Regions from separate parts of the Streptomyces sp. NPDC002698 genome, predicted to be linked through region 1. Evidence: predicted binding sites of a transcription regulator. Region 1 holds the regulator's gene; each other region holds the start of a gene.
What was found. The regulator HrcA, encoded in region 1, represses chaperone genes, less so after heat shock. The targets are predictions, from matches to a motif close to TTNGCACTCNGNNNNNCNGAGTGCNAA.
Positions count from the first base shown of each region.

Region 1 (5,378 bases):
GAGCCCGCCCGCCTCGGACACGGCGGCCGCGAGCTGCGGGACGGAGACTCCGCCCGCCATGGGGGCCTGCACGATCGGGTGAGGGAAGAGATCGGTCAGCGCGGAGGACATGACGGCATGTTGTCACGTCCGCCGGACAAGTCAGAAACCGGTCGCCCGTCCGGATAGTGCCTCCGACATGGAGGGCACGGGGCGTGTCACACCCCGTGCCCCGCTTGGATCAGCGGCCGTTGAACGCGTCCTTCAGCCGGGAGAAGAGCCCCTGCTGACCGGGCTGGAACTGACCCGTGGGCCGCTCCTCGCCACGCAGCTTGGCGAGCTCGCGCAGCACCCGCTCCATCTCCGGATCGAGCTTGGTCGGCGTGGTGACCTCGACGTGCACGACGAGGTCGCCGCGGCCGCCGCCGCGCAGGTGCGTGACACCCCGGCCGTGCAGCGGGATCGACTGGCCGGACTGCGTGCCCGGACGGATGTCGACCTCCTCCATGCCGTCGAGGGTCTCCAGCGGCACCTTGGTGCCGAGGGCCGCCGCGGTCATCGGGAGGGTGACCGTGCAGTGCAGGTCGTCACCGCGCCGCTGGAAGGTCGAGTGCGGCAGCTCGTGGATCTCGACGTACAGGTCGCCGGCGGGGCCGCCGCCGGGGCCGACCTCGCCCTCGCCCGCGAGCTGGATCCGGGTGCCGTTGTCCACACCCGCCGGGATCTTGACCGTGAGGGTGCGGCGGGAACGGACCCGGCCGTCGCCCGCGCACTCGTGGCACGGGGTCGGGACGACGGTGCCGAAGCCCTGGCACTGTGGACACGGCCGCGAGGTCATGACCTGGCCGAGGAAGGACCGCGTCACCTGGGACACCTCGCCGCGGCCGCGGCACATGTCACAGGTCTGCGCGGCGGTGCCGGGCGCGGCACCTTCACCGTTGCAGGTGCCGCAGACGACGGCCGTGTCGACCTGGATGTCCTTCGTGGTGCCGAAGGCCGCCTCGTCGAGCTCGATCTCCAGCCGGATCATGGCGTCCTGGCCCCGGCGGGTGCGCGAGCGCGGTCCGCGCTGCGACGCCGTGCCGAAGAACGCGTCCATGATGTCCGAGAAGTTCCCGAAGCCGCCCGCGCCGAAGCCGCCGGCGCCCGCGCCGCCGCCCTGCTGGGACAGCGGGTCACCGCCGAGGTCGTAGACCTGCTTCTTCTGCGGGTCCGACAACACCTCGTACGCGGCGTTGATCTCTTTGAACCGCTCCTGCGTCTTCGGATCGGGATTGACGTCCGGATGCAGCTCGCGAGCGAGCCTCCGGAACGCCTTCTTGATCTCGTCCTGGGACGCGTCGCGGCGCACGCCGAGTACGGCGTAGTAGTCCGTGGCCACTTACGACTCCGCCAGGATCTGTCCGACGTACCGTGCCACCGCTCGTACCGCTCCCATCGTTCCCGGGTAATCCATGCGGGTCGGGCCGACCACGCCGAGTTTGGCTACTGCCTCGCCGCCCGAACCGTAGCCGACCGAGACCACGGACGTGGAGTTGAGTCCCTCGTACGCGTTCTCATGCCCGATTCGCACGGTCATGCTCGAATCCCCGGCCTCTCCAAGCAACTTGAGGAGCACTACCTGCTCCTCCAGCGCTTCGAGCACCGGCCGGATGGTGAGAGGGAAGTCATGTCCGAATCGCGTGAGATTGGCGGTACCGCCGATCATCAGCCGCTCCTCGGTCTCCTCGACGAGTGTCTCCAGCAGTGTGGAGAGCACCGTCGAGACCGTACCCCGGTCCTCCGCCTCGAAGGCGTCCGGGAGGTCCTGGACGAGCTGCGGGACGTCCGCGAAGGGACGCCCCGCGACCCGGCTGTTGAGCCGGGCGCGCAGGTCCGCCAGCGACGTCTCACCGAACGGCGCCGGACAGTTGATCATGCGCTGCTCGACCCGGCCGGTGTCCGTGATCAGCACGAGCATCACCCGTGCGGGAGCCATGGACAGCAGCTCCACATGGCGCACGGTCGAGCGGGTCAGCGAGGGGTACTGCACGACGGCGACCTGCCGGGTGAGCTGCGCGAGCAGCCGCACGGTCCGGCCGACGACGTCGTCCAGGTCGACGGCACCGTCCAGGAAGTTCTGGATGGCGCGACGCTCGGGCGCGGTCATCGGCTTGACGCCGGCGAGCTTGTCGACGAAGAGGCGGTAGCCCTTGTCCGTGGGGATGCGCCCGGCACTGGTGTGCGGCTGGGCGATGTACCCCTCGTCCTCCAGGACCGCCATGTCGTTGCGGACGGTCGCGGGCGAGACGCCGAGGCGGTGCCGCTCGGTGAGCGCCTTGGAGCCGACCGGCTCCTCGGTGCCCACGTAGTCCTGGACGATGGCGCGCAGCACCTCGAGCCTGCGTTCGCTGAGCATCGCGCACACCTCCAGGAGTCGACTCGGTGGTCTTCGTGGCCTTCGTGGCTTTCGTCTGGCACTCAGCGCACGCGAGTGCCAACGTTCCCCAGCTCAGTGTACGGCGGTGAGGCACGCCCCGGGCAAGGGCGGGCCTGCGATGTCGTGCACGGCACCCGGTCACCGTTAGCGTCGCCGCATGAGGCTGACTTGGGAAGAGCTCGGGTGGGAAAGGCTGGTGCCCCGGGTGGGGCGACGGCGGCTTCCCGGCTGGGACTGCACGGCCGGGCTCGTCGTCGGCGAGGGCGCGGCGCTGATGATCGACGCCGGGTCGAGCCTCGCGGAGGGCGCCGCGCTGTGCGCCGATGCGCGTGCCATCACCGGCGGGCGTGTGACTCATATCGCGCTCACCCACCCGCATTTCGACCACGTGTTCGGCGCCGCGGCGTTCGCGGGCGCGCGGATCCTCGTCGCGGACGGTTCGTCCGAGGCGTACGGGAAGGGCCGTGACGAGCTGTGCGCGGACGCGGTGCGCAACGGTCTCGACCCGAGGGCGGCGGAGGAGGCGGCCGACACCCTCGTACGCCCCCGCGGCTTCGTCCGGAACGGCCTGGACGTGGATCTCGGCGGCGGCGTCGAGGTCCGGCTGGCGCGGACGGGCGAGGGCCACACCGCCCACGACCTCGTGGCCGTCGTGCCCGGCGACCCGGCGGTGGTGTTCTGCGGCGACCTGGTCGAGGAGTCGGGCGAGCCGCAGGCGGGCCCCGACGCCGTACCGTCGCGCTGGCCCGCGGCTCTCGACCGGCTGCTCGGACTGGGCGGCGAGGACGCGCTGTACGTCCCCGGGCACGGTGCGGTCGTGGACGCCGCGTTCGTACGAGCCCAACGGGACGCCTTGGCGACACGTTTCGGCACGACGGGTTCCGGCTGAGCGGGTCCGGCACGGGGGTCCGGTACGACGGGTTCCGGCTGAGCGGGTCCGGCACGGGGGGTCCGGCACGGCGGGTTCCGGCGTGTCGTGGTGAGCGGCGCCGGGCTTCTCCTATCGTCATCCGAATGCGCCAGTACTCTCCGGATCTGACCCCGCCGTGGAAGAAGCCCCGGTCCGTGCCCGAGGTCCCGGCGGACCCGGGTCTGGTCGTCGAGGAGCCCGGCACCGGCTTCTGCGGCGCGGTGATCCGCTGCGAGGCGGGCACCGTGACCCTGGAGGACCGCTTCGGCAAGCACCGGGTGTTCCCGCTGGAACCGAGCGGCTTCCTCCTGGAGGGCAAGGTGGTGACCCTGGTCCGCCCGGCGGCCGCGGCTCCCGTACGCCCCGGCCGTACGGCCTCCGGCTCGGTGGCGGTACCCGGCGCCCGCGCCCGGGTCGCGCGCGCCGGGCGCATCTACGTCGAGGGCCGCCACGACGCCGAACTGGTCGAGCGGGTGTGGGGCGACGACCTGCGCGTCGAGGGCGTCGTCGTGGAGTACCTGGAGGGCGTCGACGACCTCCCGGCGGTCGTCGACGCGTTCGCCCCGGGCCCGGACGCCCGGCTCGGCGTCCTCGTGGACCACCTGGTCCCGGGTTCGAAGGAGTCCCGGATCGCCGAGGCGGTCACGAGCGAGCACGCGCTGGTGCTCGGCCACCCGTACATCGACGTCTGGGAGGCCGTGAAGCCGTCCTCCGTGGGCATTCCGGGCTGGCCCAGGGTCCCGCGCGGCCAGGACTGGAAGACGGGCGTGTGCCGGGCCCTGGGCTGGCCGGAGAACACCGGCGCGGCCTGGCAGCACATCCTGTCCCGGGTCCACTCCTACAAGGACCTGGAACCGGCGCTCCTGGGCCGCGTGGAGGAACTGATCGACTTCGTCACGGCGCCGGAATAACGGACCGGCGGCCGGTCACCCGGGGTCGGTGACGGTCACCCGGGTGTCCGGGTGTCCGGGTGTCCGGGTGTCCGGGTGTCCGGGTGTCCGGGTGTCCGGCGACGGTGCCCTTCGAGTCCGGGTCCCCGCTGTTCAGTCCACCAGGTCCCGGACGACGGCGTCCGCGAGAAGGCGGCCGCGCAGGGTGAGGACGGCGCGGCCGGCGTCGTACGGACCGGCTTCGAGGAGTCCCTCGGACAGGGCGCGGCGGGAGGCTGCGAGCCCGTCGGGGCGGAGCAGCGAGAGCGGGCAGCCCTCGCGCAGCCGCAGTTCGAGGAGGATCCGCTCGACCCGGCGGTCCTCGTCGGACAGGAGTTCACGCCCGGCGCCCGGGGAGCGGCCCTCGGCGAGTGCCGCCGCGTACGCCCCCGGATGTTTCACGTTCCACCAGCGAACGCCGCCGACGTGGCTGTGCGCGCCGGGGCCCGCTCCCCACCAGTCGGCGCCGCGCCAGTACAGCTCGTTGTGCAGGCAGCGGCCGGCCTCGGAGGTGGCCCAGTTCGACACCTCGTACCAGTCGAAGCCCGCCGCCGACATCACCTCGTCCGCGATGAGATAGCGGTCCGCGTGCACGTCGTCGTCCGTCATGGGGACCTCGCCGCGGCGGATCCGGCGCGCGAGCTGGGTGCCCTCCTCGACGATGAGCGCGTACGCGGAGATGTGGTCGGGACCGGCGCCGAGGGCCGCTTCGAGCGACGCCCGCCAGTCGTCGTCCGACTCCCCCGGTGTGCCGTAGATCAGGTCAAGGTTCACATGTGCGAAGCCGGCCGCGCGGGCCTCGGCGACGCAGGCCTCGGGGCGGCCCGGGGTGTGCGTGCGGTCGAGCACCTTCAGGACGTGCTGCCGGGCGCTCTGCATGCCGAAGGAGATCCGGTTGAAGCCGCCGGCGCGCAGGGTCGCGAGGTACTCCGGGTCCACGGACTCGGGGTTCGCCTCCGTCGTGATCTCGGCGTCGTCCGCGAGCCCGAACTCGTCCCGGATCGCGCCCAGCATCCGTACGAGATCGTCGGCGGCCAGCAGCGTGGGCGTACCGCCTCCGACGAAGACCGTGCGGACCGGGCGGGGGTCGTCGCCGAGGACCTTGCGGGCGAGGCGGACCTCGTCGGTCAGGGTGTCCGCG
Region 1 is NZ_JBIAQM010000013.1:152,711-158,088, forward strand. Features, by position in the region: gene ACFYW9_RS20445 (nitronate monooxygenase) at 1-111, opposite strand, end outside; gene dnaJ (molecular chaperone DnaJ) at 221-1,360, opposite strand; gene hrcA (heat-inducible transcriptional repressor HrcA) at 1,361-2,377, opposite strand; gene ACFYW9_RS20460 (MBL fold metallo-hydrolase) at 2,556-3,287, shown strand; gene ACFYW9_RS20465 (DUF3097 domain-containing protein) at 3,413-4,219, shown strand; gene hemW (radical SAM family heme chaperone HemW) at 4,352-5,378, opposite strand, start outside.

Region 2 (5,378 bases), on a different contig from region 1:
GTTCAGGCCGTGGCCGACGGGCAGGTTGCGCACCTTCTCGACGATGACGCCACCCTCGAGACCACCGTTGACGGCGATCTGCTTGAGCGGGGCCTCCAGGGCCAGACGCACGGCGTTGGCGCCGGTCGCCTCGTCACCCGTGAGCTCGAGCTTCTCGAAGACCGAGGAAGCCTGGAGCAGGGCCACGCCACCACCGGCGACGATGCCCTCCTCGACGGCCGCCTTCGCGTTGCGAACGGCGTCCTCGATGCGGTGCTTGCGCTCCTTGAGCTCGACCTCGGTGGCGGCACCGGCCTTGATGACGGCCACGCCGCCGGCCAGCTTCGCCAGACGCTCCTGGAGCTTCTCGCGGTCGTAGTCCGAGTCCGAGTTCTCGATCTCGGCACGGATCTGGTTCACACGGCCGGCGACCTGGTCGGCGGAGCCGGACCCGTCGACGATCGTGGTCTCGTCCTTGGTGATGACGACCTTGCGGGCGCGGCCCAGCAGGTCCAGACCCGCGTTCTCCAGCTTGAGGCCGACCTCCTCGGAGATGACCTCGCCGCCCGTGAGGATGGCGATGTCGCCGAGCATGGCCTTGCGGCGGTCACCGAAGCCCGGAGCCTTGACGGCGACGGACTTGAAGGTGCCACGGATCTTGTTGACGACCAGGGTCGACAGGGCCTCGCCCTCGACGTCCTCGGCGATGATCAGCAGGGGCTTGCCGCCCTGCATGACCTTCTCCAGGAGCGGGAGCAGGTCCTTCACGTTCGCGATCTTGGAGTTCGCGATCAGGATGTACGGGTCGTCGAGGACGGCCTCCATACGCTCCATGTCGGTGGCGAAGTACGCCGAGATGTAGCCCTTGTCGAAGCGCATACCCTCGGTGAGCTCCAGCTCCAGACCGAAGGTCTGGGACTCCTCGACGGTGATGACGCCTTCCTTGCCGACCTTGTCCATCGCCTCGGCGATGAGCTCGCCGATCTGGGTGTCGGCGGCGGAGATGGAGGCCGTCGAAGCGATCTGCTCCTTGGTCTCGACATCCTTCGCCTGCTCCAGCAGGGCACCGGAGACGGCCTCGACGGCCTTCTCGATACCGCGCTTGAGGGCCATCGGGTTGGCGCCGGCGGCGACGTTGCGCAGACCCTCGCGCACGAGCGCCTGGGCCAGCACGGTCGCCGTGGTCGTACCGTCGCCGGCGACGTCGTCCGTCTTCTTGGCGACTTCCTTGACCAGCTCGGCGCCGATCTTCTCGTACGGGTCCTCGAGCTCGATCTCCTTGGCGATGGAAACACCATCGTTGGTGATCGTGGGGGCGCCCCACTTCTTCTCGAGGACGACGTTACGGCCCTTGGGGCCGAGGGTGACCTTGACGGCGTCAGCGAGCTGGTTCATCCCGCGCTCGAGACCGCGCCGTGCCTCCTCGTTGAACGCGATGATCTTGGCCATGTGAAGTGGTCCTCCCGGACGGGGTGGATTGCTCCGGATCGTGCCCGCGCCCGCGACGGACGGCCTGCGAGCCTTGTGGTTCCTTGCCCCACAGGCCCGCGGGCCTCGCTGACCCGATCCAAGTTCTGTCACTCTCACTGGGAGAGTGCTAACGCCAATGATTAGCACTCGACCACTGCGAGTGCAAGCGCCTCTCACGAAAACGGGGCCGATGGACGACCTCCGCACGCGCCCCGGAGGGCGGCCCCCGCGCGGCCCCCACGCGAGGGCGCTCGCGGGCGCGCGGGCGCGCGCAGGACGAGCGGAGGGCGGCCGAAGGCGGCCGGGGACGCACGAGGGGCCCGCATCCCCGATGGGATGCGGGCCCCTCGTACGTGAGTTGCGTCGGTGGTCGTTCGCGCCCGATCAGACGGCGAGTTTGACCATGTCCGCCTGCGGACCCTTCTGGCCCTGCGAGATTTCGAACTCCACTCGCTGACCCTCTTCAAGGGTGCGGTAGCCGTCCATCTGAATCGCGCTGTAGTGCACGAAGACGTCCGCACCACCGTCGACCGCGATGAAGCCGTACCCCTTCTCCGCGTTGAACCACTTGACGGTGCCCTGAGCCATGCCTAACTCCCCTATTACTGGCCCTTGCACAGATCCACACTTCGCGGATCCGGGTCAGACCTCACCCCCCAACGGTTGGGGGTGTGCGCCGGAACGCGTCGACCGCGGCTGAATGTATCTGTCCAACTGCCCTCTGCAACAGGTCAATCGGACGAGAATTCTGGGCATGGCCGATCAATGATATGCGGAGAATGTGCAAGGATTCGGGGCAAGTCGGGCCCCGCAAATGCCATAAAATGCCCAAAAAGGCGAGCGAGTTTGGCTACTTCTTGTCGGCCCGCGAACGCCCACTCATATGCGTCCGGCATGAAACCAACATCCAAAGCGAAGCGACTTCCCCAACTCTAGCGCGTTCAACCCAATAGAATTGCCCCCTCCGTTTGTCTCACGGAGGGGGCAATTCTGTGAACGCGCTGTGTTCGGCATTACCGAGGGTAACGATCAGCCTCCGGCGACGGCCGGAATGATCGAAACGCCGACACCGTCCGGAGTCGCCGTCTCCAGGCCCTGCTCGAAGCGGACGTCGTCGTCGTTGACGTACACGTTGACGAAGCGGCGCAGCTTGCCCTGGTCGTCCAGGACGCGCGCGGCGATGCCCGTGTGGTTCTTCTCCAGGTCACTGATGACCTCGGCGAGGGTCGTGCCCTCGGCCGTCACCTCGGCGGCGCCACCGGTGTAGGTGCGCAGGATGGTGGGGATGCGGACGTTGACGCTCATGATGCGAGGCCAGCCTCTCGGAAGGAGTCGAGGTTCGGGCGGATGGTCGCGGTCAGCCCGGTGTCCGAGGCCACCGCGTCCAGGGTCTTGAGGCCGTCGCCGGTGTTCAGCACGACCGTGGTGAGGGTCGGGTCGAGGAGACCGTTCTCGATCAGCTTGCGGGTGACGCCGACGGTCACGCCGCCTGCCGTCTCCGCGAAGATGCCCTCGGTGCGCGCGAGCAGCTTGATCGCGTCGACGATCTGCTCGTCGTTCACGTCCTCCACCGCGCCGCCGGTGCGCCGCGCGATGTCCAGCACGTACGGCCCGTCCGCCGGGTTGCCGATGGCGAGCGACTTGGCGATGGTGTCCGGCTTCTGCGGCCGTACGACGTCGTGGCCGGCCTTGTAGGCGACGGAGACCGGGGAGCAGCCCTCGGCCTGGGCGCCGAAGATCTTGTAGGGCCTGTCCTCGACGAGCCCGAGCTTGATCAGCTCTTGGAGTCCCTTGTCGATCTTCGTGAGCTGGGAGCCGGAGGCGATCGGCACCACGAGCTGGTCGGGGAGCCTCCAGCCGAGCTGCTCGCAGATCTCGTACGCCAGGGTCTTGGAGCCCTCGGCGTAGTAGGGCCGCAGGTTGACGTTGACGAAGCCCCAGCCCTCGCCGGCCGGGTCGCCGATCAGCTCGGAGCAGAAGCGGTTCACGTCGTCGTAGTTGCCCTGGATGCCGACGAGCTCGCCGCCGTAGACCGCGGCCATGACGACCTTGCCCTGCTCCAGGTCGTGCGGGATGAACACGCAGGAACGGAAGCCGGCGCGGGCCGCCGCGGCGCCCACGGCGCCGGCGAGGTTGCCCGTGGAGGAGCAGGAGAGGGTGGTGAAGCCGAAGACGCGGGCCGCTTCGATGGCCTGGGCGACGACGCGGTCCTTGAAGGAGTGCGTCGGGTTGCCCGAGTCGTCCTTGACGAAGAGCTTTCCGGCGTCGACACCGAGCTCACGGGCCAGGTTGTCGGCCTGCACGAGCTTGGTCCAGCCGGGGTTGATGTTGGGCTTGTCCGCCACGTCCGCGGGGACGGGCAGCAGCGGCGCGTAGCGCCAGATGTTCGCGGGTCCCGCTTCGATGCGCTTGCGGAGTTCTTCGGTCTCGTAGGCCGAGAAGTCGTAGGCGATCTCCAGCGGGCCGAAACACTCCTCGCAGGCGAAGACCGGGCCGAGCGGGACGCGGTGCCCGCATTCGCGGCAGGAGAGCGCCGCGGCCGGGCCGAGGTCCACCGCTTCGGCGGAGTTCGTGGTACTTGCAACTGTCTGCGCAGCCATGGAGGCGAGGCCCTTTCCTCATCTTCCTCACGACGCACTTCGCCGTGAGACGGATTTGGCACCTTCCCGAGCCGGGAGCCTCGCGACACGATCGGCATCGATCGGTACGAGACCGGCTGGAGGGTTGCCGGGGCTTCATCGGGCCGTATCCCTCTGCCCCTCTGGATGAGCGGTATTTGATTGTTGAACCGTTGAACGCGATACGTACCGACGATCCAGGACATGCGATGGTCATCCGCGTTGTTCAAGACTGTAACCGAAGGCCAGGACAGTTGAGATAGTCGTCCGAACCGCGAGACGACGGCAATCGATCTGCCGCTGGCCGCAGCGGGCACGCCGATGAGAGCGTGTGATCAGACAGTGAGGAGCCGCAGACCGTGCTGAAAGACGTCGAAAGCTGGCTGAGCACACGCTCCTGGTCCGTGACCGACCGCCCGCTCCACAAGATCATGGCCGCGAAGCGCATCACGGGATCGACGGTCAGTGTCGTGCTGCCCGCGCTCAACGAGGAGGAGACGGTCGGCGAGATCGTCGCGATCATCCGCCACGACCTGATGCAGCAGGTGCCCCTCGTCGACGAGATCGTCGTCGTCGACTCCGGCTCGACGGACCGCACCTCCGCGGTCGCCGCCGCCGCGGGCGCGAGGGTCGTGCACCGCGACGACATCCTCCCGCGGATCCCGGCCGTGCCCGGCAAGGGCGAGGTGCTGTGGCGGTCGCTCCTCGTCACGAGCGGGGACATCGTCTGTTTCATCGACGCGGACCTCAAGGAGTTCTCGTCCGACTTCGTCTCCGGGATCGTGGGCCCGCTGCTCACCGATCCCGGCGTCGACCTGGTCAAGGCCATGTACGACCGCCCGCTGGGCGGCGCCTCGGGACAGGGCGGCCGGGTCACCGAGCTGATGGCCCGCCCCCTGCTGAACATGCACTGGCCGCAGCTCGCGGGCTTCGTCCAGCCGCTCGGCGGCGAGTACGCGGCCCGCCGCTCGCTGCTCGAACAGCTCCCCTTCCCCGTCGGCTACGGCATCGAACTCGGCATGCTGGTCGACGCCCTGCACCTGGTCGGCCTGGACGCCCTCGCCCAGGTCGACGTCGGGGTGCGCAAGCACCGCCACCAGGACGGCCAGGCGCTCGGCCGCATGGCCGCCGCGATCTACCGCACCGCCCAGCTCCGGCTGGCCCGCGGTCACCTGATCCGCCCCGCCCTCACCCAGTTCGAGCGCGACCGCGACGGTTTCCGGCCGCGCACCTACTCCGTGGACACGGAGGAAAGGCCGCCGATGAGCGAAATCTCCGAGTACCAGACGCGCAGAGCCGCGTAGTCCGGCG
Region 2 is NZ_JBIAQM010000005.1:255,129-260,506, forward strand. Features, by position in the region: gene groL (chaperonin GroEL) at 1-1,428, opposite strand, end outside; gene ACFYW9_RS10210 (cold-shock protein) at 1,834-2,037, opposite strand; gene ACFYW9_RS10215 (MoaD/ThiS family protein) at 2,479-2,754, opposite strand; gene thrC (threonine synthase) at 2,751-4,049, opposite strand; SAM riboswitch class I at 4,065-4,221, opposite strand; gene ACFYW9_RS10225 (glucosyl-3-phosphoglycerate synthase) at 4,427-5,371, shown strand.
Region 2: the regulator HrcA is predicted to act here: its motif matches at 1,554-1,580, upstream of groL (chaperonin GroEL).

Region 3 (5,378 bases), on a different contig from region 1:
CGTCTGCACGAGGTGGACGTGGAACGGCACGCACACAGGTGACTTCATGGGGATGCCCGCGTCCGGGAAGCAGGCGTCCATGACCGGCACGACCATCTTCCGGTGCGGGAAGGACGGAAAGATCGTCGAGGGCTGGTGGCAGTACGACCGGCTGGGCCTGATGGCCGGGCTCGGCGCCCTGGACGCCGCCCTGGAGACCTGATCCCACCGGGTTCCACAGCCCTCACAGCCCTCACAGCCCACCGGGAGCGAGGCCCGTCAGGGGCGGACGGCTTCGGCCGGCCGTCGCACACCCTGATCGGGTCAGGCCGACGCCCGTTCCCCGGACAGGGGTTCGGGGGATCTTCCTCTGCCGCGCGCCGACGCTCCGGGCCGCGGAACGCGCACGAGCCCGGTCCGGCGGGACCTCACGTACTGCCGCGCGGCTGCACCTGCGCTCGTGAGCACGAGCGAGGGATGTAGCGCGGGTCGAGCCGACGGCCACGGCTTTCCGCACGGGACGGGGCCCGGTCCCACCGCGGGCGGCTCCCGGACAGCACTTCGCCCCGCCGCGGTGCGGCGGGGCGAAGTGGTCAAGCGCTGTTCGACGAACGGCGTCCCTCGGGGGGCATCGGCCCCGTCCTCAGGGAGTTCCCGCTGTGCGTCAGTGGGAGTGCCCGTGGCCGCCGTGGCCGGCGTCGGCCTCTTCCTCGGCCGGCTTCTCGACGACCAGGGTCTCGGTCGTCAGGAGCAGGGAGGCGATGGAGGCGGCGTTCTCCAGGGCGGAACGGGTGACCTTGACCGGGTCGATGACGCCGGCCTTGACCAGGTCGCCGTACTCGCCGGTGGCGGCGTTGAAGCCCTGGCCCTTGTCGAGCTCGGCGACCTTCGAGGTGATGACGTAACCCTCGAGGCCGGAGTTCTCGGCGATCCAGCGCAGCGGCTCGACGGCGGCGCGGCGGACGACCGCGACACCCGTGGCCTCGTCGCCGGTCTTGCCGAGGTTGCCCTCGAGGACCTTGACGGCGTGGACGAGCGCGGAGCCACCACCGGAGACGATGCCCTCCTCGACCGCGGCGCGGGTCGCGGAGATGGCGTCCTCCAGACGGTGCTTCTTCTCCTTGAGCTCCACCTCGGTGGCGGCGCCGACCTTGATCACGCACACGCCGCCGGCCAGCTTCGCGAGGCGCTCCTGGAGCTTCTCGCGGTCCCAGTCGGAGTCGGTGTTCTCGATCTCGGCCTTGATCTGGTTGACGCGGCCGGCGACCTCGTCGCTGCTGCCGGCACCGTCGACGATCGTGGTGTCGTCCTTGGTGACGGTCACGCGGCGGGCGCTGCCGAGCACGTCCAGGCCGACCTGGTCGAGCTTGAGGCCGACCTCTTCGGCGATGACCTGACCACCGGTGAGGGTGGCGATGTCGCCGAGCATGGCCTTGCGGCGGTCACCGAAGCCGGGGGCCTTCACGGCGACGGCGTTGAACGTGCCGCGGATCTTGTTCACGACCAGGGTCGACAGGGCCTCGCCCTCGACGTCCTCGGCGATGATCAGCAGCGGCTTGGAGGCGTTCGACTGGATGACCTTCTCCAGCAGCGGCAGCAGGTCCTGGATGGAGCTGATCTTGCCCTGGTGGATGAGGATGTACGGGTCGTCGAGGACGGCCTCCATACGCTCCTGGTCGGACACCATGTACGGGGACAGGTAGCCCTTGTCGAAGGCCATGCCCTCGGTGAAGTCGAGTTCCAGGCCGAAGGTGTTGGACTCCTCGACGGTGATGACACCGTCCTTGCCGACCTTGTCCATCGCCTCGGCGATGAGCTCGCCGACCTGCGGGTCCTGGGCGGACAGACCGGCGACGGCCGCGATGTCGGACTTCTCGTCGATCGGGCGCGCGGTGGCGAGGAGCTCGTCGGAGACCGCCTTGACGGCCGCGTCGATGCCCTTCTTCAGCAGCGCCGGGGAGGCACCCGCGGCGACGTTCTTCAGGCCCTCGCGCACGAGCGCCTGGGCCAGCACGGTGGCGGTGGTCGTACCGTCACCCGCGATGTCGTTGGTCTTGGTCGCCACCTCCTTCACCAGCTGGGCGCCGAGGTTCTCGAACGGGTCCTCGACCTCGACCTCACGGGCGATGGTCACGCCGTCGTTGGTGATGGTGGGAGCGCCGAACTTCTTGTCGATGACGACGTTGCGACCCTTGGGGCCGATCGTCACCTTCACCGTGTCGGCAAGCTTGTTGACGCCGCGCTCAAGGGCGCGACGGGCGTCCTCGTCGAACTTCAGGATCTTCGCCATAGGAGCGGTTCAGCCCTCTCGGAAAAAGTGAGAACGAACTGCGCCCCCGACGCCCGGCTGTGAATGGTCGCGGGTGCCAGGGGCGCAGCTCACTGCAATGCTTGGTGCGGGGTTGCCCGGGGGAAGACCCCGGACTCCCTTACCAGGTGAATTACTTCTCGATGATCGCGAGCACGTCGCGAGCCGAGAGGACGAGGTACTCCTCGCCGTTGTACTTCACCTCGGTGCCGCCGTACTTGCTGTAGAGAACGATGTCGCCGACGGCGACGTCGAGCTCGACACGCTTGCCGTCCTCGATGCGGCCCGGGCCCACGGCCAGGACGACGCCCTCCTGGGGCTTCTCCTTGGCGGTGTCCGGGATGACCAGGCCGGAGGCCGTGGTCTGCTCGGCGTCGAGCGGCTGGACCACAATGCGGTCCTCGAGCGGCTTGATGGCAACCTTGGAGCTGGTGGTCGTCACGATCCGACCTCCCCCTTCGGAGATCTCACGGGGTTAACTGTCTGAGGTGGCGACCAGGTGGATCCGTCGTCGCGGGTGCCGGATCTGCCCGTCGCTATTGGCACTCTCCAGGGGGGAGTGCCAGAACTGAGACTATGACTGTGATTAGCACTCGGTCAAGCGGAGTGCCAAAGGCAGTCGGCGTGGCGTGGGCCGGAACGTGCCGGACCGCACCGAATGGACGCTTACCCGCGGGCAACTCTCGGGTCGCCCCCCGTCACCCCCGTCATCCCCGTCGCCCCCCAAGGGGCAGCTCTCCGGTCGGTGCCTTCTAGAGGTAGTTCTCCAGCCGCGCCAGGGTGAAGCCCTCGCGCTGGATCCGGCGGAGCAGGCGGAGCGTGGCGTCCGTGAGATCGGGTTCGGCGGGGCCGGAGAGGATGTCGCCCGGCCGGAGCGGGTGCGCGTCGGCCGTCCTGCCGAGGACGATCGCGGCGACCCCGCAGTCGGCGGCGGCGCGCAGGGTGGTGTCGTCGTACCGGCCGTACGGGGGCCGCAGCAGCCGGGGCCGGACGCCGAAGCGCCGCGTGAGCTTGTCCTGCTGTCCGCAGATCTCGGCGCGCTGGCCGGCGTAGGGCAGACCACGCAGGGTGGCGTGGTCGAGGGTGTGGTTCTGGACGCTCACGCCGACCGCGCGCAGCCGGGCGAAGCGCCCGTACCCGGGGCCGGCGACCCGGTCCGTGAGGAACATGCTGACCGGCAGGCGCAGTTCGCGGACCATGTCGGCGAACCGCGGATCGCGCTCCGCCCCGTCGTCGTACGTCAGGAAGACCACCTTGTCGCGGGTGCGCACCTGGTTCACGACGGGCGGCAGTCCGGTGTCCGCGGTACGCGCGGTGGTCCGCGCGGGCACGTCCGGCGCGGGGGCGAGCGGGGTGGCCAGACCCCAGCGGCGGTACGCCGGCTCCGTCGGGTGCACCCGCTGGGCCGCCTTCTTGCCGAGCCGTTCGATGGGGTCGACGGACTGCGCGCAGCCGCTGAGCAGTACCGCCACGAGCAGCCCGGCGGCCGGCACCCGCACCCTCACGGGTGGTCCTCCGGGCGCGCGACCGCGTACCCCTGGCCGGCGCGCCGGGCCCGGGGCGGGCTCAGCCGGTCCGCGCGGGCGGCGAGGGCGCGGACGGGGCCCGCCCGGAACGCGGCCCGCGGGGCGCGGGCCGGCGCGGCGCCGCCGGTCCGGGGGGCGGAGGCCGAGCCGGTCCCGGCGCGGCCGGAAGCGCGGAGGGGGGGAGCGAGCGCGCCGACTCCCCAGCGCGCAGCAGCCCCGTTTGCGCCGGTTTTGTCATTTTGTCGTACGGGTCGCATGGAGCCGGATCCTCCCAGCCCACCACTCCCGCGGGGCCCCGACACCGCCGCCGGAAGCACACCGTCCACCGACTGGCCCACAATGGCCGGGTGAACGACGTCTCCTTCGCCCCGCTCCTCACCGCAGAGGGCCGCGCCCTGCTCGACGAGGTCCGCGCCACCGAACCGGCACAGGAACTGGCCGTCGCCACCCGGCTGCGCCGCGACCACCCCGCCGAACTGGTCTCGGCGGCCCTCGGCCAGGCACGGCTGCGGCAGCGGGCGGCGGCGAAGTTCGGCGCCGAGGACGCCGGACGGATGTTCTTCACCCCGAACGGGGTCGAGCAGTCCACCCGGACGACCGTGGCCGTGCACCGCGCCGAGCGATTGCGCGCCCTGGGGGTCCGCTCCGTCGCCGACCTGTGCTGCGGCATCGGCGGCGACGCCATCGCGCTGGCCCGCGCCGGAATCCGCGTCCTGGCCGTCGACCGCGACCCGCTGACGGCCGCCGCCGCCCGCGCGAACGCCGACGCGCTGGGGCTCACGGACCTGATCGAGGTGCGCGAGACGGACGTGACGCAGGTGGACACCGCGTCGTACGACGCCGTCTTCGTGGACCCGGCGCGCCGGGGCGGCCGGGGCCGGATCTTCGACCCCGAGGCGTACTCGCCGCCGCTGTCCTGGGCGGTCGCGGCGGCCCTGCGCGCTCCGGTCGCCGCGCTGAAGATCGCCCCCGGGATCCCGCACGAGGCGGTCCCCGCCGAGGCGGAGGCCGAGTGGATCTCGGACGGCGGGGACGTGAAGGAGGCGGTGCTCTGGTTCGGCACGGAGCCGGGCCTGGTGCGCGCCACCCTGCTGCCGGGCCCGCGCGAACTGCGCGGCCGCGGCCTGCCGGACCCGGCGGTCAGGACCGTCGGACGCTATCTGTACGAGCCGGACGGCGCCGTCATCCGCGCGCACCTGGTCGCCGAGGTGGCCGAGGATCTGGACGGCGGACTGGTCGACGAGACGATCGCCTACGTCACGGCCGACGAACTGCGCCCGACGCCGTACGCCTCCGCGTACGAGATCACCGACCGGCTCCCCTTCAACGTGAAGAAGTTGAAGGCACTGCTGCGGGAGCGGGGGGTCGGCGTCCTGACCGTGAAGAAGCGCGGGTCGGCCGTCGAGCCGGAGGAACTGCGGCGCAAGGTGAAGCCGCAGGGCCCGCACTCCGCGACGGTGTTCCTGACCCGGGTGGCGGGTGCCCCGACCATGCTGGTGGGGGCACCCGCCAAGCCGCCTACTGCTGGTGGCGGGTGCTGAGCGGACCGAGGTCCGGACCGGTGA
Region 3 is NZ_JBIAQM010000003.1:219,146-224,523, forward strand. Features, by position in the region: gene ACFYW9_RS05680 (ester cyclase) at 1-202, shown strand, start outside; gene groL (chaperonin GroEL) at 644-2,269, opposite strand; gene groES (co-chaperone GroES) at 2,421-2,729, opposite strand; gene ACFYW9_RS05695 (polysaccharide deacetylase family protein) at 3,040-3,792, opposite strand; gene ACFYW9_RS05700 (methyltransferase domain-containing protein) at 4,161-5,354, shown strand; gene ACFYW9_RS05705 (cell wall-binding repeat-containing protein) at 5,332-5,378, opposite strand, start outside.
Region 3: the regulator HrcA is predicted to act here: its motif matches at 2,874-2,900, upstream of groES (co-chaperone GroES).